Regions from separate parts of the Deefgea piscis genome, predicted to be linked through region 3. Evidence: predicted binding sites of a transcription regulator. Region 3 holds the regulator's gene; each other region holds the start of a gene.
What was found. The regulator NrdR, encoded in region 3, represses ribonucleotide reductase genes. The targets are predictions, from matches to a motif close to AAANACNATATATNGTNTTT.

Region 1: nrdD (anaerobic ribonucleoside-triphosphate reductase) is a predicted target of NrdR. The motif match lies at 5,551-5,570, and genes of this name have one in related genera.
Region 2: K4H25_RS11220 (ribonucleoside-diphosphate reductase subunit alpha) is a predicted target of NrdR. The motif match lies at 1,402-1,421, and genes of this name have one in related genera.

Annotation. Positions count from the first base shown of each region.
Region 1 is NZ_CP081149.1:912,240-919,851, reverse strand. It holds gene ilvA (threonine ammonia-lyase, biosynthetic) at 1-808, opposite strand, end outside; gene K4H25_RS04370 (response regulator) at 1,026-2,597, opposite strand; gene hslU (ATP-dependent protease ATPase subunit HslU) at 2,862-4,184, shown strand; gene K4H25_RS04360 (hypothetical protein) at 4,420-5,364, opposite strand; gene nrdD (anaerobic ribonucleoside-triphosphate reductase) at 5,686-7,612, shown strand, end outside.
Region 2 is NZ_CP081149.1:2,439,260-2,446,871, reverse strand. It holds gene K4H25_RS11230 (peroxiredoxin) at 1-122, shown strand, start outside; gene K4H25_RS11225 (FKBP-type peptidyl-prolyl cis-trans isomerase) at 141-620, shown strand; gene K4H25_RS11220 (ribonucleoside-diphosphate reductase subunit alpha) at 1,503-4,349, shown strand; gene K4H25_RS11215 (adenosine deaminase) at 4,882-5,877, shown strand; gene K4H25_RS11210 (hypothetical protein) at 5,995-6,546, shown strand; gene K4H25_RS11205 (hypothetical protein) at 6,557-7,138, shown strand; gene K4H25_RS11200 (ribonucleotide-diphosphate reductase subunit beta) at 7,149-7,612, shown strand, end outside.
Region 3 is NZ_CP081149.1:2,028,798-2,036,409, forward strand. It holds gene K4H25_RS09440 (TMEM165/GDT1 family protein) at 1-300, shown strand, start outside; partial or broken gene K4H25_RS09445 (NCS2 family permease) at 379-1,287, shown strand; gene K4H25_RS09450 (CorA family divalent cation transporter) at 1,351-3,000, shown strand; gene glyA (serine hydroxymethyltransferase) at 3,118-4,365, shown strand; gene nrdR (transcriptional regulator NrdR) at 4,573-5,025, shown strand; gene ribD (bifunctional diaminohydroxyphosphoribosylaminopyrimidine deaminase/5-amino-6-(5-phosphoribosylamino)uracil reductase RibD) at 5,028-6,137, shown strand; gene K4H25_RS17125 (YfgJ family double zinc ribbon protein) at 6,140-6,307, shown strand; gene K4H25_RS09475 (riboflavin synthase) at 6,316-6,924, shown strand; gene ribBA (bifunctional 3,4-dihydroxy-2-butanone-4-phosphate synthase/GTP cyclohydrolase II) at 6,924-7,612, shown strand, end outside.

The DNA.
Region 1 (7,612 bases), 1.1 Mb from region 3:
CTTCAAAAACGTCTTTAATCGCCGCGCACATCGCGTCGGTATCAACCAAGATCACATCATCAACAAACTCTTGCGATAAGCGGAATGTTTCTTCGCCCACTTGCTTGACCGCCACACCGTCAGCAAAAATACCCACTTGCGGCAAAGTAATACGCTCGCCCAATTTAAGTGATAAATACATTGCATTGGCATCGGTGGGCTCAACGCCAATGACTTTAACTTCTGGGCGTAAACGTTTGATATATGCCGCCATGCCCGCTAGCAAGCCACCACCGCCGACAGGAATAAACACCGCGTCAATTGGATCAGGATGTTGGCGTAAAATTTCCATCGCCACTGTGCCCTGCCCGGCAATCACATCAGGATCATCGTAAGGATGAACAAAAGTGGCCCCCGATTGCGCCGCCAATTTCATCGCATGTTCGTAGCAATCAGAATAAGAATCACCAATGAGCACCACTTCAGCACCACGGCGCGTTACCGCATCCACTTTAATGCGCGGCGCAGTCGCGGGCATCACAATCGTTGCGCGGCACTTTAAATATTGCGCAGCCATCGCCACACCTTGCGCGTGATTACCTGCCGAAGCGGCAATCACACCACGCTCTAAATCAGCGCGTGATAACTGCACCATTTTGTTATATGCGCCACGAATTTTAAACGAGAACACGGGCTGCATATCTTCGCGCTTGAAATACACCGTATTTCCAATACGACGAGATAAATTCGGAGCGTGCTCTAGCGGCGATTCAATCGCAACATCGTATACACGGGCTGAGAGTGTTCGTTCGAGGTAGTCTTTATTCATTGGCGCATGACCTTGGTTTAATCGACTGATTGGCTAAGTGATACAGGCAAAATGTTAACGCCAAGCGTTGCTCAGACCGTAGCCGACAACGAGAGAACAAGGCCAAAAAACATTTTGCTTTACGACTTAATCCAGCAATCGATTGCTAACGGCAAAAAAAGGGGCGATTTATTACAATCGCCCATTCTAACCGTAAAAGTCACGCCTTACGCATAGATTAGTCAGCGTAATCTCGATAAGACATTCTGATTTCTTCAATTTTTGGTAAGCAACGGAAAAACGCATCCACCACTTCTGGATCAAAATGACTACCCGATCCGGCTTTAATTTCATCCAACACCCGCTCACGCGACCATGGTGGTTTGTAGCAACGTGAATGCGCCAGCGCATCATACACATCCGCCAAAGCAATAATTCGCCCAGCAATATGAATCTGCTCGCCGACCAATTGCTGCGGATAACCACTGCCATCCCATTTTTCATGGTGCTGGTGGGCAATCACAGCGGCCATTTTTAAAATTCGCGGTTTAGACGCTTTGAGCATTTCATAACCGAGCTGCGCATGCGTATTCATCACCGCCCGCTCTTGTGCGTCTAAAATGCCGGGCTTATTGAGCACCAAATCGGGAATGCCGACTTTGCCAATATCGTGCAAGGGGCTGGCGATGCGAATAATCTCGGCTTCTTCTTCACTCAGACCCAGCACAATGGCCAGCGCATAAGAAAACTCAGCCATTCGGTGAATATGTTTACCGGTGTCTTTTGAACGATTTTCGATGACTTCAGAAAGCTGATAAATAATGCTGCGTTGCGTTTCTTCGATCTCTTTATTGAGCATCAAGTTTTCATACGCAATCGCGACATTTTTACAAAACATTTCGATTAAATTGGCATCAGGGTGCGACAGCGCCACCGGACCATCAATAATCAGTAAATTCACCGAACCCAAAGGTGCTTGAAAAAAACCAATAAAATGGTCGGCCGCAAAAATGCTATGCCGCTGCGCAAGTGCCTCGTCAATCGATGGTTTTAAACGACTTAATTCGGCATTAGCCAAGGTCTGCCCACAAAAAGTCTGATAGCCACCAGTAGCATACATAATGGTTAAATCATCGCTTTGCGACAAAGCCGCCAGCCCGCCAGTGACCACCACATACAAAGCGTCTTGCTCAAAAAACAATAATGACTGCAATTGCTCGAGCACGCCTTGCGCGAACTTAATCACTGATTGCTGTTTAAAAATCGTTGTTGATGCATCGACGACTTTGATCAACCCACGACGATTGGCATCTAATTGCCGACGTTGATGTTCAATCAACATGATGTCGTTATAAGAGCGCAATGTCCCTAGCACCGCGGTATACAATTTATCGCGCGTAAGCTCAGTTTTGGCTTTGTAATCATTAATATCGTAGTTTTCAATGACGTGTCGTTCTGGTGCAACACCGGGCTGGCCAGTGCGCAAAATAATCCGGATATGATGATTGTGTAGTTTTTCGCGAATATCTCTGGCCACATTTAAACCGGCGTCTTCTGACTCCATCACCACATCGAGCAACACCAAGGCGATATCGTCCCGCGTGTTAAGCATATCCAAGGCTTCTGCGCCTGAATAACACGACAATAAATTCAGCGGTCGGTTTAAAAAATCAATATTAGATAGGGCCAATTTGGTCACATGATGAATATCGGGCTCATCATCCACCACCAGTACATTCCACGGCTCTATCTCCGCACGGAGCGATAAATCAGTATCTTCTTCGAGCCAGTTTTCATCATCAATCATCATGCGCCCCTGTTAAACCCCATCGTGTGGTCGCCTCTTACAACACACGCAAAATTTTATACATTTAAATCATTGTGAAATAAGGAGTGAAACAAGCAAGCGTCATCTCCACGCAAGCCATATTTAGTAGATTAGTCAAAATTCAGGGAAATGCACTAGCTATCACTCCAGCAATCGCACTCACGTCTCCTCCAAGTCACACTCAGACCTTTAAAAATCGCCAAATGCCCAGATGTGATTCAAAACCGTATGCTTAAGGATTGCGCAATGACTCAAATGACCCCACAAGAAATTGTCCACGAACTGGACAAACACATCGTCGGCCAAGCCGCAGCCAAAAAAGCCGTGGCCATTGCGCTGCGTAATCGCTGGCGTCGTCAGCAAGTGGCCGAGCCACTGCGTAGCGAAATCACGCCAAAAAACATCTTGATGATTGGCCCGACTGGCGTAGGGAAAACCGAAATCGCTCGCCGGCTGGCCAAATTATCTGACGCACCATTTATTAAGGTTGAAGCGACTAAATTCACCGAAGTCGGCTATGTCGGCAAAGACGTCGACAGCATCATTCGCGACTTAATCGAAATCGCCATCAAGCAAGTTCGCGATCAAGCCATCAGCAAAAATCGCATCAAGGCCGAAGACGCAGCAGAAAACCGCGTACTCGATGTGCTATTGCCGCCCGCAGCGCCAGCGTATGGCGAAGTCAATGCCAATGATGGCATGAGCGAAACGCGGCAAAAATTCAGAAAAATGCTGCGTGAAGGCAAATTTGACGACAAAGAAATCGAAATCCAAGTTGCGGCCACTGCGCCGACAATGGAAGTATTTGCGCCACCGGGAATGGAAGACTTCTCTAGCCAGATTCAAAATATGTTTAAAGGCGCAATGAGTGAAAAAACCAAGGCACAAAAACTCAAAGTACCTGACGCACTCAAAGCATTGATCGACGAAGAAGCCGCCAAACTAGTCAATGATGAAGACACCAAAACCGAGGCGCTACGCGCGGTTGAACAAAACGGCATTGTGTTTATCGACGAAATCGACAAAGTGACCACCCGCTCAGAAGGACAAGGCGGTGAAGTGTCACGCCAAGGCGTACAGCGTGATTTGCTGCCGCTAGTGGAAGGCACCACCGTGACCACCAAATACGGCATGGTCAAAACTGACCATATTTTGTTTATTGCCTCTGGCGCGTTTCATTTAGCCAAACCATCGGATTTGATTCCTGAGTTGCAAGGCCGTTTCCCGATTCGCGTTGAGCTCAATTCGCTCACGGTGGACGATTTTGCCACCATTCTCACCGGCACCGATGCTTGCTTAGCCAAGCAATATCAAGCTTTGCTAGCGACTGAAGACGTCGAGCTGGTATACACCGAAGACGGGATTCGCAAACTGGCGCACATGGCATGGCAAGTCAATGAAAGCACCGAAAACATCGGCGCACGCCGCTTGTATACCGTGATGGAGCGTTTACTCGCCGACATTTCATTCGACGCCAAACGTGGCACGGTGACCATTGATGCTGAATTTGTTAGCAGCAAACTCGCCAGCGTCGCCAGCAACGACGACCTCGCCCGCTTTATGCTCTAAATTACCGGCAAACTGTTTGAATTTAAAACCTCAAAGACCAAGGTATTTCCATCTAGCCTTTCTATTTAAATGGCTAGATGGAAATACTCAACCATCAAGCAATTAAAATTTGCCAACCATAGGGTGGAATAAACGAAGTGCATTCCACCATAAGCTTCGCGACAAGGTTGAATGCGCTGTGCTTATTCCACCCTACAATGGCATTGTTTTTTATATTGGCTTAAAGCTAATCCCATCAAAAACTCATCGCAATACTCATCCCTGAGCCCGATACATTCGGTCCAAACATATAGCGCATTAAAAACCGGGTACGGGTTACAAACACAGGATGCGCGCTGCTATCGACCTCAAAACCTAATCCCACGGTAGATAAATAATCAAAGCCCAAGACCCCAGCCTGATCACCGTAATAATGCGAATGCGATGCTTCTAATACATAACGCAGCGGACGGCTTAAAAAAGTCAGTCCTGTCGGCGCACGATATCGCGTCCAGACATTGGCGGTTTGCGACTTGGCACTGCCGGCTACCGCATCGTTCGTTTTAAACGTTTGCAAATGCACTTGAGATAGGCGCAGCTCTAAATCCACTTCGTATTCGGGCTTGACCAGCTCGTAATCGAGCATTAAAGCGCCGCCTAAGCCGTACACATTCATGCTGCCTTTATCAAAAAAATTAAACTCTTTGCCCGTTTTATAATTAATCCACCAATTGGCGATTTTTAAATCACTCGCCACCGTACCCAATGAAAAATTAACAATCGGTCGCAACACCCAATTTTCTGCAATCGGAAAATCCCAGCCGATACCACCAGTGCCACTTAAGGAAGTCCATTTGAGCGGAATCGCACGCTCTTGTTCGCCATTAGTGGCGACAAAAGTCGGGTCAAAACGGCTGCCCGCTAACGCGCCTTCCAAATACAAAGGCACATCTTTGCTGATGGTTGAACCGCCCCCCAATTGCGTCATCATTAATTTTTTATTTTCACTTTCAGTACCTTTAATCGACAAACTACTGGCGGCCAAATCCAAAATCACCGAATACGACATCAAAGACAACACCGCATTGGCGCTGCGTTGCACATTGCTATTGGGTAATAAATTCAGCTCTTTTTTATCCTTTGCCGACAACGGTGACAGCAAGCTCAAACTGAGCAAAAAAAACAGCGCTAATTTTTTCATAAGCAAGTAATTCTTAAGTATTGCAAACAGATTTTCAGCATAGCATCAACGCCTGCCAGCTCAGCAAAGCCACGCAAAGACGCGGCATAAACACGACAAATTGTCATTATTTGGCCTCATCCAAGCAAAAAAAACAAATATTGACCACCATCAAAAACAGCCCATTATGTGCAGCAAGCAAAACAAAAACACCATATATTGTGTTTGCTTCGAGATAAAGCCACAAACCAACACAATAAGCTGCAGGCCAAAAGCAAAAGCCCTGTCAGCCAATAATCTCAATACCTGTACCACTGATTACGCACCAAGGAAAAAACAGCAATGCTCAAAGTGATTAAACGCGACGGCGCCAAAGCCGCCTACGACAGTGCCAAAATTTTTGAAGCCTGCCGCCGCGCTGCCACTGCTGCAAAATATCCGCAGCCAGACCAATTGGCCGAACAAATCACCAGCCAAGTTGAAGCACAATGCCGCACTTTGAGCCAGCACAATGCCCCTACCGGCTTATTAGATATTCCAACGATTCAGCAATGGGTCGAAGACGCCTTGATGCATGATTACCCCGAAGTGGCGCGGATTTATATTCAATATCGCTACGACAGAGATCGCACGCGCGCGCAAGGCTCGGAGCTACACGCCAAACTGATGGGCTTAGTCAATAAAACCGACAGCGAAGCCACTACTGAAAACGCCAATAAAGATGCCAATGTCTTTCCGGTGATGCGTGACCTGATGGCCGGCATTGTCTCGAAACAATTTGCCAGCACCTTTTTGCCCAAAGATATTTTAGAAGCGCACCACCAAGGCGATATCCATTTTCATGATCTGGATTACTCACCGTTTTTGCCGCTAACCAATTGCTGCCTCGTCGATTTAGAAGGCATGCTCAAAAACGGTTTTCGCCTTGGCAATGCAAAAATCGAAAGCCCTAAATCCGTCGGCGTCGCTTGCGCGGTCACAGCGCAAATTATTGCTCAAGTGGCCAGCCATCAATATGGCGGCACCACCATTCCCAATTTGGACCAAGTGCTCGCGCCGTATGTGCTCAAAAGCCATGCCAAAAATTTGGCCATTGCTCATGAATATGGCATTACCGACCCAGAACGCTACGCCACCGAGCGCACCGAAAAAGAAGCCTACGACGGCATTCAAGCGTGTGAATACGAAATCAACACGCTGTTTAGCTCCAATGGTCAGCAGCCCTTTGTAACCTTTTCATTCGGCATGGGCACCAGCTGGGCTGAGCGCATTATTCAGCAATCGATTTTGCGCGTACGAATTAAAGGCCTAGGCAAAGAAGGCACCACACCGGTGTTTCCTAAATTGGTGTTTTTTATCGACGAAGGCATTAACCTCAAGCCCACTGATCCCAATTACGACATCAAACAATTGGCGCTCGAATGCACGTCCAAACGTATGTATCCGGACATTATCTCGGCCAAGCTCAATCGCCAAATTACCGGTTCGAGCGTGCCAGTATCACCGATGGGTTGCCGCAGCTTTTTGCCCGCTTGGCGCGATGAACAAGGTAAAGAAGTCCTCAATGGCCGCAATAATCTAGGTGTAGTCAGCCTGAACCTGCCGCGTATTGCCATTGAAGCGCAAGGCAATATCGAGCAATTTAATCAGTTATTAGCGCAGCGCCTACAAGTATGCTTACGCGCACTCAATATTCGCATCCAACGACTGCAAGGCGTAAAAGCCAATGTAGCCCCGATTTTGTATACCGAAGGGGCGTTTGGGATTCGACTCAAGCCGCAAGACGACATCATGACGCTATTTAAAGATGGCCGCGCGTCGATCTCTTTGGGTTATATCGGTCTGCACGAAGTTGGCGTATTACTGTTTGGTCAACATCCCGCCGATGCCAGCGCCGCGCAAGCCTTTTTGCACCAGGTGGTCAAAACCATGGGGGATGCCACGCAGCGCTGGAAAGAAGAAACAGGCTTTGGCTTTTCGCTGTATTCCACGCCAAGTGAATCGCTGTGCTACCGCTTTTGTAAACTCGATCAAGAACGCTTTGGCGACATCAGCGACGTGACCGACAAAGGCTATTACACCAATTCATTCCATCTGGATGTGTACCGCAAAGTCAATCCATTTGAAAAAATCGACTTTGAAACCGGCTATGCCGAGCTCGCAACCGGCGGCCACATTACCTATGTTGAGCTGCCCAATATGAAGCACAATCTCTTGGCGCTCGAACGCATTTGGGATTACGCCATCGAACGTGTGCCGTATTTTGGCA
Region 2 (7,612 bases), 410 kb from region 3:
TTGACCGCTCGACGTTTGTGATTGATCAAACGGGCATCATTCGGCATGCTTTCTACCACGTGACCCCCAAAGGCCATGCGGCTGAAATACTAGAACTCGTCAAACAGATCGAGATTCATTAACTATCAGGACTAAATACAATGCAAATTGCAAAAAATTCCGCAGTGACCATTAACTATGAAATGTACAACGCAGAAGGCGTACAAATCGACAAAACCGAAGAGCCAATTGCTTATTTGCACGGTGGCTACGACAACATCTTGCCTTTGGTTGAAGAAGCTTTGCACGGTAAAGCCGTTGGCGACACTGTTGAAGTAACTATGTCAGCTGAAGACGCTTTTGGCGAATTCGAGCCAGAATTGGTGCGTGAAGAAGACAAAGACGTGTTCCCACCAGAAGTTGAAGTGGGCATGATGTTTGAAGCGGATGATCCTGTTTCTGGCGATGTGATTTTGTTCCGCGTAACTGAAATCAACGACGGCACTGTCACTGTTGATGGTAACCACCCATTTGCTGGCATGAGCATTCGCTTTGTCGCTTCAGTAGTTGATGTTCGCGATGCAACTAGCGAAGAATTGTCGCACGGCCACGTACACGGCGCGCACGGTCACCACCACTAAGATTTAAATGGTTTGGTGATTTAAATGAGAAAAGGCAGCTTTAGCTGTCTTTTTTTGTACCTACGGCGGCATGAGTTCATTTATTGGCTAAGTAGTCGATGTTCGCGATGCAACTAGCGAAGAGTTGTCGCACGGCCACGTACACGGCGCGCACGGTCACCACCACTAAGATTTAAATGGTTTGGTGATTTAAATGAGAAAAGGCAGCTTTAGCTGTCTTTTTTTGTACCTACGGCGGCATGAGTTCATTTATTGGCTAAGTAGTCGATGTTCGCGATGCAACTAGCGAAGAATTGTCGCACGGCCACGTACACGGCGCGCATGGTCACCACCACTAAGATTTAAATGGTTTGGTGATGAATGAGAAAAGGCAGCTTTGGCTGTCTTTTTTTGTACCTACGGCGGCATGAGTCCATTTATTGGCTAAGTAGTTGATGTTCGCGCGATGCAACTAGCGAAGAATTGTCGCACGGTCACGTACACGGCGCGCATGGTCACCACCACTAAGATTTAAATCATTTGGTGATGAATGAAGAAAAGGCAGCTTTGGCTGTCTTTTTTTGTGTCTGCTGATTTATCAATGAGTATCAATGAGTGGGCGGGACTGTTCTTGTTGCAAACTTGCAACCCGCTGTCTGTATGCTTTTTGTTTGCTGCGCCAATCAAATCAAGCCATACAAGGATTTTGATTTTTATTGCCGCCATTGATCGACTAGCACAGAGCAGGCCACTTGCACCAGATCCCCTCTTTACCCTAGTATTTGTGTCTATAAGCAGAGGGCAACACAAGATGTAGTGTTTTCTGCACAAATAACCCACAAAATTATCCACAAGCAGCGTGGCGAGCTTGATTTAGCCGCTAGCTGCACGACTGGTGAACGAATGACTGATACAGCGAAACTTTCTCACATCACACTTGATGCCGCGGCCTACGCAAATTATAAAATTATTCGCCGCAATGGCTCGGTGGTGGCGTTCGAACCATCGAAAATCTCGGTCGCCTTAAGCAAAGCATTTATTGCTGTGCAAGGCAGCCATGCCGCGTCGAGTGCCGCCGTGCGCGATCAAGTGCATCTGCTGACGGATTCTGCCGTGTCGGCCTTGATGCGTCGCAAGCCAGAAGGTGGCGCGATTCATATCGAAGACATCCAAGACCAAGTTGAATTGGCTTTGATGCGCTCAGGCGAGCACGACGTTGCCCGCGCTTATGTGTTGTATCGCAGTGAACGCCAGCGTGAACGCGCCGCTGCACGTCACGAGAGCGAGCCAGAACACCAAATTAATGTTTTATTTGAAGACGGCAGCTTGCGTCCGCTCGATTTAGACAAAGTCAAAGCCTTAATCGCCTCGGCATGTACCGGCCTTGAGCAATACACCGATCAAGCCGTTATTTTGGCTGAAATGCTCAAAAACGTGTACGACGGTGTGTCTGCCGATGAATTGCGTAAATCAGCCGTATTGGCAGCGCGTACTTTCCTTGAGAACGATCCAGCCTACGGCTTGGTAACGGCGCGTTTATTGCTCAATACCATTCGTCGTGAAGTTTTGGGCGCTGAAACCAGCCACGAAGAAATGGCTGAACGCTACGCCACGTATTTCCCACAATTTATCAAAAAAGGGATTGCGGCTGAATTACTCGATGAAAAACTCGGTCAGTACGATTTAAGCAAAATCGCTGCCGCCTTGGATCATAATCGCGATTACCAGTTTGGCTACCTTGGCCTGCAAACGCTATACGATCGTTATTTCTTGCATATCAATGATCAACGCATTGAACTGCCGCAAGTGTTCTTTATGCGTGTGGCCATGGGCTTGGCGCTGAACGAAGTGAATCGTGAAGAGCGCGCCATTGAGTTTTACAATGTGCTGTCGAGCTTTGACTTTATGTCTTCGACGCCAACGCTATTTAATTCCGGTACCCGCCACAGCCAAATGTCGAGCTGCTACTTAACGACTGTGCCAGACGATTTGGACGGTATTTTTGAAGCGCTAAAAGAAAACGCCTTGTTGTCTAAATTTGCCGGTGGTTTGGGCAATGACTGGACTTCAGTTCGCGCCATGAATAGCCACATCAAAGGCACCAACGGTAAATCACAAGGTGTCGTGCCCTTCCTTAAAGTAGTCAACGACACTGCTGTTGCCGTGAACCAAGGTGGTAAACGCAAAGGTGCAGTCTGCGCTTACCTTGAAACTTGGCACGCCGATATCGAAGAATTCCTTGAATTGCGTAAAAATACCGGTGACGATCGCCGCCGCACGCACGATATGAATTCGGCCAACTGGATTCCTGACTTGTTTATGAAACGAGTGATGGATGGTGGCGAATGGACTTTGTTTAGCCCATCTGAAGTGCCTGATTTGCACGACAAAGTCGGTAAAGCCTTTGAAACCGCTTACACCGCCTACGAAGCCAAAGCCGCACGTGGTGAAATGCGCGTTGCTAAAACGATTTCGGCGCTGGGCCTGTGGCGCAAAATGTTGACCATGTTGTTTGAAACTGGTCATCCATGGATCACCTTTAAAGACCCTTGTAATATTCGTAGCCCACAGCAACACGTTGGCGTCGTGCATTCAAGTAATCTGTGTACTGAAATCACGCTGAACACCAATGAAGAAGAAATCGCCGTATGTAATCTCGGTTCGATCAACTTATACAACCATTTAAAAAATGGTCAGCTCGACGCCGAAAAACTCTCGCGCACCGTGAAAGTGGCGATGCGTATGCTCGATAACGTCATCGACATTAACTTCTACCCAGTTCGCAAAGCACGCACGTCGAACTTGAAGCACCGTCCAGTGGGCTTGGGCATTATGGGCTTCCAAAATTGCTTGCACGAATTGAGCATTCCATACGCTTCGCAAGCGGCGGTTGAATTTGCTGACGTATCAATGGAAACCGTGGCGTATCACGCTTACTGGGCGTCAACTGAATTGGCGCAAGAGCGCGGTATTTACGCTTCGTACAAAGGCAGCTTGTGGGATCGCGGCATCTTGCCACAAGACTCATTGCGCTTACTCGAAGAAGAACGCGGCGGCTATCTAGAAGTGGATCGCAGCTCACGTCTGGATTGGACGATGTTGCGTGATCGCATTGCCGCCTACGGCATGCGTAACTCAAACTGCTTGGCGATTGCGCCAACAGCAACGATTTCAAACATTGTTGGCGTGGATGCGTGTATTGAGCCGACTTACCAAAACTTATTCGTGAAATCGAATTTGTCCGGCGAATTTACCGTCATCAACGAGCATTTGGTGCGTGACTTAAAAGCCCTTGGTTTGTGGGACGAAGTGATGGTCTCTGACTTGAAATACTTCGACGGTTCAGTGGCACAAATCGATCGTATTCCACAAGAATTCCGCGAGCTGTATGCAACGGCGTTTGAAATGGACCCGAAATGGTTGGTTGAAGCGGCAAGTCGCCGTCAAAAATGGATCGACCAAGCGCAGTCGCTCAATATCTATATGGCCGGTGCATCGGGCAAAAAATTGGACGAGTTGTATAAATTCGCTTGGTTACGCGGCCTAAAAACCACGTATTACCTCCGCACTTTGGCAGCCACATCGGCAGAGAAATCAACCGGTCGCGGTGGCGAATTAAACGCCGTCGCCGTGGATGGCACCAGCCACCCAACGCCAGTGACTCAAGCGGCGGAAGTAGTGGATAACACCCCAGCGACGGATGCGAAGTTCTGCTCGATTGATAATCCAGATTGCGAAGCTTGCCAATAAAACTGGGTGGGTTATCTACCCACCATGGGTGAAATGGGTTTAAGTGCCTGCGGCACCTGTTTTTAGGTGTCGCTACCCGCGGCGGGGGATACTTTCTTTGCGTCGCCAAAGAAAGTATCAAAGAAAGGCGACCCGATACGAACCCGGCTCCGCCGTTCCCTCGCGTGGCGCGAGCCAAACGATAGGGCTGTTTGTCTCCCTTCGTGCTCGGTGTTCGTTTTAACGGGGTTTAAGCCCCAGACCAACGAGCGCGGCACAGCAGGCTTGTGTAAAGTCACTAACTGTAGGATGGCTTAGGCCGAAGGCCGCGTACCCACCGGGTCGTAGAGGTTGGCCCCACCAGTTCGCGGATGTTTATTGGTGAGTATCTGTTTGTAGATGTCTTTAGAATTAGCTTTGAGCAATATACCCTCGGTGCCGCTTTGCGGTGCCGATATTTAAATGGATTGATCAGTGCATTTAAATATCGGTGATCCCGTATTGAGAATAAATAGGAATGATTGTGAACCAACACCCGCTCGACCAATTGATTATGGCTTTGCCAAAAACTGAATTGCATTTGCATATCGAGGGCTCGCTTGAGCCGGAGATGATGTTTGCCTTGGCGCAAAAAAACGGCGTGGCGTTGCCGTATGCCGATGTGGATGCGGTGCGGGCGGCGTATCAGTTTGATAGTTTGCAATCGTTTTTGGATTTGTATTACGCCGGTGCATCGGTATTGATTACTGAGCAAGATTTTTACGATCTTACTTGGGCGTATGTGCTGCGCGCTCACGCGGACAATATTGTTCACACCGAGATTTTTTACGATCCACAAACGCATACTGCGCGTGGTATTGATTTTGCTGTGCCGCTGGCGGGGATTCGCCGCGCTTTGGCCGATGCCTTAACGCAATTTGGCATGACGTCCAAATTGATTTTGTGCTTTTTGCGCCATTTAAGCGAAGCCGACGGCTTTGCCACGCTAGAGCAAGCAATGCCTTATTTGGCGCAAATCGACGGGGTGGGTTTGGATTCGAGCGAATTGGGCCATCCGCCAAGTAAATTTGCTGCGCTGTTTGCCCGTTGTGCTGAGCTGGGCTTGCCCGCAGTGGCGCATGCTGGCGAAGAAGGTCCGGCAGCGTATATTTGGGAAGCGCTGGATTTACTCAAATCAACGCGAATTGATCACGGCGTTCGCTGCACCGAAGACGCCGCTTTGGTGGCGCGTTTGGCCGCTGATCGCGTGCCACTCACCGTTTGCCCCTTATCGAATTTAAAGCTGTGCGTGGTGGATGATTTGGCGGCGCATAATCTACGTACGCTACTGGATGCCGGATTGTGCGCAATGGTCAATTCGGATGACCCCGCTTATTTTGGCGGTTATCTGAACACCAATTTGCTCGCCTGCCGCGCGGCGCTGGATTTAAACAAAGCTGAAATCGTGCAGTTGATTTTAAATAGCTTTGAAGCCAGTTGGCTCAGCGCTGAGCAAAAAGCCGCTTGGCAGCAAAAAGTGTTGGCCATCGCCGATGCGGCGGCTTGTTGAGACTGGCAGGTGCTTGCTGATGTTTTGCTAGTCGGCGCAGATCTAAGTCTGGCATTGAGTAGCGAACTCGTTACCCATTGAAATGTAGCGCAAGCTACGAGCCAAAGGAGTTAAGCCATGCGCCGTCTATTTGCTCTATTTGTTTGTGTTTTATTCACCGCTTGTGCCAGCCCATTGCCGCTGCAAGACGGGCGGTTAAATCCACCCACAGGGCAGGGCATGGTGCTGTTGTCGTTAACTGGGCAAGCTAATTATTTAATGGGCGCATCGCTGAGCCTTGATATTACTGGCCCCGCACCGCAACAACTCACTACGCGGCTGGGTAGCGATATGATTCAAGCGCCCGGTAGCGAGGAAAACCCAGCGGGTAAACTCTTTGCGCTGACTTTGCCGGCAGGGGAATATCGCACCAGCCAGGTGCGCGGTAGCTTTGTTGTTGTTGGCGTGCATTCGGGCGAAGCGCGTTATGTGACTTTGCCACTGAATACGGATTTTCGCGTAGTGGCTGGGCAAGTGGTGTATTTGGGTAATGTGAATGTGGCGCTCAATTTTGCTTCGACACTGCGCTTGAGCAACACCGCAGCGCGTGATTTTTATGATTTAAAACAGCGTGATGGCGTGACCGATACGCGCAATATTTTGATCGAACCTTTGCGCATCGCGCAGTAAGGAGACGGCCATGTTCAGATCGTTCAAATTAATATTGAGTGCCATGCTGGTGCTGCTATTAAGCGCCTGCGCCAATCTGCAGCTGCCAGTGGTCAATGGCCAGCTTACGCCAGCGGCAGGGCAAGGCTTGGCGATTGTTGGCCTCACGGCGCAATCGTTTAATAACGACACCGCCAGCGCCAATTTAGTGCTGCAAGGCCCAAGTGGTAATATCAGCCTGTATACGCGGCTAGTGACCGATTTTATTCGTGCACCGGGCGATACCCCGAATGCAACAGGCAAACTATTTGTCGTGCCTTTGCTGCCGGGCCAATATCGAGTTGTCGCTGCCGATGGGCAATGGCGGCAAGACAGCGCCAATTTAATGATGAATATGTACCAATATGTGACCGTGCCGCTCAATCTGCCATTTCAAGTTAAAGCCGGTGAAGTGGTGTATTTGGGCGACGTGCACCTGAATATGAATTATGACTCGAGCGTGAATTTGAGTAATGATCGCGCCCGAGATTTTTTTGATCTGCAAGCCCGCCATGGTGTGAGCAATTTTAGCAATATCGCAATACAGCCGCTCAATCGCGGCCTGAGTCAATAAAGGAAAAATAATGATTAATTTTGATGACGAAGTAATCGCCAGCCCCCGTGCCACTGCCGCCGCGACCCCGGCTGCGAGCAGCAAACGCATTAGCGCCGACGATAAACGCGTAATCAATGGCACCACCGACGTCAACCAATTGGTGCCATTCAAGCACAAATGGGCGTGGGAAAAATACCTCGCGCAATGCGCAAACCACTGGATGCCGCAAGAAGTGAATATGCAGCGCGACATCGAGCAATGGAAAACCGGCCAATTGTCTGAAGACGAAATGCGTCTGGTTAAGCGTAACCTCGGCTTTTTTGTTACTGCCGACAGCTTGGCTGCCAACAACATCGTGCTCGGTACGTATCGCCAAATTACTAGCCCAGAATGCCGCCAATTTTTGCTACGCCAAGCGTTTGACGAAGCCATTCATACGCATGCGTATCAATACATCGTTGAGTCGCTCGGCCTAGACGAAGGCGAAGTATT
Region 3 (7,612 bases):
AGCGAAGAAGAATCACAAGTAAAACCGTACGGGGCTTTTGTTGCGACAACAATAGCGTTCTTTTTTGCCGAAATTGGTGATAAAACGCAAATCGCAACGGTCGCGTTGGCTTTAAAGTACACCCCATTGTGGCAGGTGGTTATGGGAACAACGATAGGAATGATGCTAGCCAATGTGCCCGCTGTGTACTTGGGTAGTTGGATTGCAGCACGAATGCATTTATTGCAAATGATTCGATTTGTTGCGGCTGGCGTCTTTGCGATTCTAGGTGTCTTGGCCCTGATGGGTGTTGCGGGTTAAAAGTGTAGTTGAAAGAGAAGGCGAGCCTTGTGCTCGCTTTTGTTATTCGTTAATTAAAAAACATCTCAGGGAGTAGGTATGCTGGACTCGTTCTTTAAGCTAAAAGAAAACGGTACCGATGTAAGAACCGAAGTTATTGCAGGTTTTACTACATTTTTAACGATGGCTTACATCGTCTTTGTTAATCCGTCGATCTTAGCTAAAACTGGGATGGATTTTAATTCGGTGTTTGTCGCTACCTGTTTAGCTGCAGCATTGGGTACTGCAATTATGGCTTTAGTGGCCAATTATCCTATCGCTCTTGCGCCGGGCATGGGTTTAAATGCCTATTTCACCTATACCGTGGTTTTGGGGATGGGGGTTTCTTGGCAAGTGGCACTGGGTGCCGTATTTATCTCCGGGGTGATTTTTCTTTGCGTATCGCTATTTAAAATCCGTGAAGCGATCGTAAATGCGATTCCACATTCACTTAAATTAGCCATTTCTGCTGGTGTTGGTATGTTTTTAGCGATTGTTGCGCTGAAAAATGCCGGCGTTGTGACTGGTTCACCTGCGACCTTGGTTACGTTGGGCGATATTCATGCGCCGCAAACATTACTGGCGATTTTTGGCTTCTTTTTGATCGTTGCTTTGGAATACCGCAAGGTGCATGGCTCGATTATTATTTCAATTTTGGCAGTGACTTTACTGTCCATTGGCATGGGTCTGTCTGAATTTAAGGGCGTGTTTTCTGCCCCACCGTCAATGGCACCAACGTTCATGCAGATGGATTTGATGGGCGCATTAGATGTTGCCTTGTTGGGCGTGGTGTTTGTTTTGTTCTTTGTCGATTTGTTTGATACCACCGGCACTTTAGTGGGGGTTTCACACCGCGCTGGTTTGTTAGATAAAGATGGCAAGTTGCCCCGCTTGAAAAAAGCTTTGCTGGCTGATTCAGTTGCAATTACTGCCGGTGCTGTGATGGGTACCTCTTCAAGTACCGCTTATGGATTTATGCGGTAAAAGGGCTGTAATCCCGCTTTTGGTGCGTGTTGCAGCCATGGAGACATCATGGGCAGCAGCACCGATATCGTAGTTAAGCATTATCGACAAATTCTGATTTGGCCGTTGCAATTAATGCCTTTGCCCGAAGTTAGAGGGCGAAGCCGTGCGATGGGGCGTCATTGGGAAGTGATGTCGGCGATGTCAGCTGCCGGTTCGCCTTGGCAGCCCAGGCCAACGGAGTTTGATGGCGACCCAGCCGAATTTAAAGAGCGGCACTATCGAGAATTTGTCACTTTTTTGCCTTATGTACAGCGTTTTTTGTACGGGGAAGGGCGTAGCGAAGCAGGTGATGCCGCTAATTATGGGCACTCGCCTATGCATGTCTTTCGACGCAAAGATATTCAACAGGTCTTAATGGTCTTTAAAGATGGTAAAACACACCATTTTAAAGTGATTCATTTAGACCTGTATTTTTTTTACGATCTGGATGTCGTTATTTTGGCGCTGGAATTGGGCGGTGACAATTTATCGCTCAGACGTGTGCAAGATGCCATGTTTCGTTTTGGTCGTACCTTTCCCGCGCAGTGGGACGAAAACGAAACAGCAACGAGTTGCCTACGTAAAGTAGCTTGGCTCGATGCGGCCGGGGATGTGATAGCTTCTAGTGATTACGAAGATCGAGCAGGTTATTTGCAGCATATGGGGCAATTTTGTGCCCCCAAAATGGCTTCTCACTGGGAGTATTTACTCAGCCCATTGGTGATGCATCATTCTAATGCGGTAGGCGATTTACGCTACCGACAAATCGAATACCATCGAATGCCGATGTTGGCTTACTTGTCATTTGAGAACCCGTTTGTGCTGTCTGACGAAGATTTTTATCGTTTAGGGACGGTTAGTCGACCGAGTGACATGGATGCGCTACCTTTTTCTAGTAAGGTGTTTGCGGCTTTTGAAGCCAATTGTTGTTACGATCGATTTTGGATCCCTGAAAATAATAGCCCAATGGCCTCAACACGGTTGATGTGCAATGGCCAAGCATTTGTGATGGTGGGGATGGCGGGCAATCCATTTTTTGTTGATCCTTATACTGGCTCTCTAGGGCAATTTCGGCATCAATATTTTTTGTTGACATTGATCGCCCACTTTCACAAAGCTTCGTTATTGATGTTTTCTGATCGCCTAGCGGTGGCTCTGGCCAAGCTCAATGTGCAAGATGAAATCTCAATCCGCAATTTTAAGCGTGAAACGCGGCTGCTTCAGGCGGCTTTTTTGCGTTTTACACAGCGCTACTGGTTTCGCGAAGTTTCCAACCAAGCCATCAGCAGCCAATTGTTTTTGATGCTAAAACGCCAGCTAGATACCGAAACCTTGTATGCCGACGTACGAGAATCGGTGCAGGCAATGAGCCAATACCTTGAAAATGAAGACTTACGCCGACAAGCCGATACAGTGGTTCGATTGACCGTGGTGACGATTTTAGGTTTGGTGGGTACGACAATTACCGGTTTCTTGGGGATGAATCTATTTGCTTTGGCGGAAGAAAGTGGCTGGAATCGCTTGTGGTATTTCATTGGCGTGAGTATTCCAATTACGCTGTTGATTCTATTTACAGTCGCTAAATCAAAAAGTTTATCTGAGTTTTTGGATGTGTTATCGGATGATCGAGTGCTCTGGTTGAGTAAAATCAAGCAGTTTTTGCATATAAAAACCTGAGCATGAAAGGAATGCATGCTGATGTGAGCAGATGTTTTGTTGATCGGAGTGCTGTAAGTTGCTCATGTCGTGGTAGAATTGCGCATCTTTTAACGATGAATACGGATGCGTTAACTCATGTTCTCTAAGTCTCAAACCATTGCCCAGTATGATCCTGATCTCGCCGCTGCCATGGCGGCCGAAGTTGTTCGTCAGCACGAACACATCGAGCTGATCGCATCGGAAAACTACACTAGCCCAGCAGTGATGGAGGCTCAAGGCTCGCAACTGACAAATAAATACGCCGAAGGTTATCCTGGTAAGCGTTTTTATGGTGGCTGTGAATACGTTGACGTCATCGAACAACTCGCTATTGATCGTGTAAAAGCTTTGTTTGGCGCTGAATACGCCAATGTGCAGCCGCACTCTGGCTCACAAGCTAATCAAGCGGTGTATTTTTCTATCTTGAAACCGGGCGATACCATTATGGGTATGAATCTGGGTCATGGTGGTCATTTAACGCATGGTTCGCCAGCTAATTTATCAGGTAAATTATTCAATATCGTGGCTTACGGTTTGAATGAAAACGAAGAAATCGATTACGACGATATGGAGCGCGTTGCGCTAGAAACCAAGCCAAAATTGTTGATCGGTGGTGCATCAGCCTACGCACTGCGTTTTGACTGGGCGCGTATGCGTGAAATCGCCGACAAAGTTGGCGCTTACTTCATGGTTGATATGGCGCATTACGCTGGTTTGATCGCGGCAGGCGTTTATCCAAATCCAGTACCGCACGCTCACTTTGTAACATCGACTACGCACAAAACATTGCGTGGTCCACGTGGCGGGATTATCTTAGCTAAAGCTGAGTTTGAAAAATCAATCAATTCTAATGTGTTCCCAACATTGCAAGGCGGCCCGCTAATGCACGTGATCGCAGGTAAAGCGATTGCATTTAAAGAAGCGGCAACAGAAGAATTCAAAACTTACCAAAAACAAGTGTTGCTCAATGCACAAGCCATGGCGGCAACCTTGGCTGAACGTGGTTTGCGGATTATTTCTGGTCGTACCGAATCGCACGTATTCTTGGTTGACTTGCGCCCTAAAGGCTTGACTGGTAAAGCTGCGGATGCCGTTTTGGGCAAAGCACACATTACCGTTAATAAAAATGCGATCCCAAATGATCCAGAAAGCCCATTTGTAACCTCGGGGATTCGTATTGGTGCACCTGCCATTACCACTCGCGGCTTTAAAGAAGCAGAAGCCATTCAAGTTGCGCATTTAATTGCTGATGTATTAGACAACCCGAATGATGAAGCTAATTTGGCCGCGGTTGCCGAAAAAGTAAAAGCATTAACGGCGCGTTTCCCAGTTTACGAAGTATAATTTCACGCAATTAAAAAAGGTGGTGCACCTGCACCACCTTTTTGCATTTTGATGTACCAAGATTAGGTATATTAATCCAAGGCAATTCTCAGTTGACTTGGATTAATATACCAAGCGTATTACTACCAATGTGCCTTGGCTTGGCTGTTCAATATGAAATGAACAGCTTAAGATGCTCTTTATTCGTTCTTTTTAGGTTTTCGTGCTATGAAATGCCCATTTTGCGGTTCACCCGACACTCAAGTCGTGGATTCTCGCGTTTCTGACGAAGGGGATACTGTACGTCGTCGTCGTCGTTGTGCGATTTGCGATAAGCGTTTCACCACTTTTGAAACTGCTGAAGTACGTATGCCGCAAGTAGTGAAGCAAACTGGTCAGCGTGTTGAATTTGAAAGAGAAAAAATTCGCACCAGTTTTATGCGCGCCTTACACAAGCGCCCAGTGCCAACCCCTTTGGTTGATGAAGCCATTTCCCGAATTATTCAAAAAGTACTGACTGTTGGCGAACGAGAAATTATGTCGCGACAGATCGGTGAAATGGTGATCGCTGAGCTCGCCAAGCTCGATAAAGTCGCCTATATCCGCTTTGCCTCAGTGTATCGCTCATTTCAAGACGTTGAAGATTTTCGTGACGTCATTCGTGAAGTCAGCAAGGAATAGGCATGGCTTGGCGTTCGATCGACTACCTTATGATGGCTCAGGCGCTGCATCAGGCCAAATTGGGCCAAAATAACACCTCGCCCAATCCGAGTGTTGGCTGTGTTTTGACTAAAAACGATCAAATAATCAGCATGGGCCATACCCAAGCCGCCGGTGGCGCGCATGCCGAAGTGATGGCGCTGCGTGCTGCGGGTTCGGCCGCACAAGGTGCCACTGCGTATGTCACTTTAGAGCCATGTAGTCACTTTGGAAAAACGCCGCCCTGCGCCAACGCGCTGATTGCTGCTGGCGTGACACGAGTGATTGCCGCATTATTGGATCCAAATCCTCTGGTATCAGGGCAGGGCTTACAGCGACTGGCCGAGCATGGCATTGTCGTTGAGCATGGTTTAATGGCTGCCGAGGCATTGACGCACCATCAAGGTTTTTTTAGCCGGATGATCCGTCAACGGCCTTGGCTGCGCTGTAAAGTTGCCGCCAGTTTGGATGGGCAGATTGCACTTAGTAATGGGCAGTCCCAATGGATTACGGGGCCTGCTGCTCGTGCGGATGTACAACGAATTCGTGCCCGCTCATGTGCGATGATCACTGGCATTGCAACGATTTTGCATGACGACCCCCAGCTCAATGTGCGTGATTTCCCAGTTGAGCGTCAGCCGATTAAGGTGATTTTAGATAGTCAAATGCGCACGCCCGTATCGGCTAAAATTTTACAGCAGGGTCAAGTTTTGATTGTCGCGGCGCAAGAGACAGAGCGCCGATTGGCTTTGGAAGCAGCAGGTGCTGAAGTGATTTTGTGCCCTGATCAATCCGGCGTTCGGATTGATTTGGCTGCACTATGTGACGTATTGGCAGTACGCGGTTGCAATGAAGTGACGCTTGAGGCCGGTGGTACTTTAGTCGGCGCTTTTTTTGCGGCAGGTTTAATTGACGAATTGTGGCTGTATCAAGCGCCGGTATTGCTGGGGCAAGGGCAGGCGATGGCACAGTTTTGCTTGAGTGATTTAAGTCAAAAACAAGTCCCAACGCACATTGCTCGACGTATGGTGGGTGATGATCAGCGCATTATTCTGCGTTTTACTGATCCAGCAACCGAATGGTTAGGAAAATAAAAATGAATTCAAAACCCATCATTGTTTGCCCTGATTGCGGCAAGGAAATTGAAGTGTTAAAAGCATGTGGCGCGAGTAACTTTTTTTGCAATCATTGCAATGAATTAAAGTCGTCACAGCGCGTCAAGGCAGCCAATCCGCTGGTCTTTCCCGCTCAACCGGAAAAATAAGGACGTTTATGTTTACAGGCATTATTCAAGCGATCGGCCAGATTGAAGCCGTTACGCCTTTTGATGGCGGCGTACGCTTAACCATCGATGCGGGTGATTTAGATTTATCGAATGTCGGTTTAGGCGACAGTATTGCCCACAATGGCGCATGCATGACTGTTGTCGAGCAAATACCCAATGGCAAATATTTAATCGACGTCTCCGATGAGTCTTTGCGTTGCACCGTAGGATTAGATGCAATCGGCGCAGTGAATTTAGAAAAAGCCATGCGCTTGGGTGATATGCTTGGCGGTCATTTGGTTTCAGGACATGTGGATGGCGTTGGGCTGGTTCGCAGTTTTGATTCAGTGGGGGACAATCGCGAATTAATTATTTTGGCGCCGGCTGGCTTAGCAAAATATTTGGCAGTAAAGGGCTCGGTGGTCGTCAATGGCGTTTCGTTAACGACTAACTGGATTCGTGACGTGATCGATGGCTGTGAATTTTCGATTAACCTAATCCCACATACGCTGTCAGTGACGACGTTAGGGGCGATTGAGCCAGGTCAGCGCGTTAATTTAGAAATTGATTTGATCGCTCGCTATGTTGAACGTATGGTTTCTTTGGAGTCAAAATAATGAGCCAGATCGCACCTGTTAATGAAATTATTGCCGAATTAAAAGCCGGTCGCATGGTGGTTTTGGTCGACGAAGAAGACCGCGAAAACGAAGGTGATTTGGTGCTGGCCGCCGATTTTGTGACGCCTGAAGCCATTAACTTTATGGCTAAATTTGGGCGTGGCTTAATTTGCTTAACACTCGATCAAACGCGTTGCCAGCAGCTTAATTTACCAACGATGGTCAAAAACAATGGTTCTTCGTTTGGCACCAACTTTACCGCTTCAATCGAAGCGGCCGAAGGGGTCACTACCGGTATTTCAGCGCATGACCGCGCGCTGACGATTCAAAAAGCGGTTGCTTTTGGTGCTAAAGCCAGTGATTTAGTCTCACCTGGCCATGTATTTCCGATTATGGCGCAACCGGGCGGCGTTCTGGTTCGTGCCGGACACACCGAGGCAGGCTGTGATTTAGCGATGATGGCGGGTTTAACCCCAGCATCAGTCATTTGCGAAATCATGAATGAAGACGGCACTATGGCTCGTTTGCCAGAATTGCTTGAGTTTGCGAAAACGCATCAACTGAAGATTGGTACTATTGCCGATCTAATTCATTACCGTAGTCAAACAGAATCACTGGTCGAATGTGTGGGTCGGCGTATGATTCGCACCTTGGCCGGTGAGTTCGAATTGGCGGTTTATCGCGATAA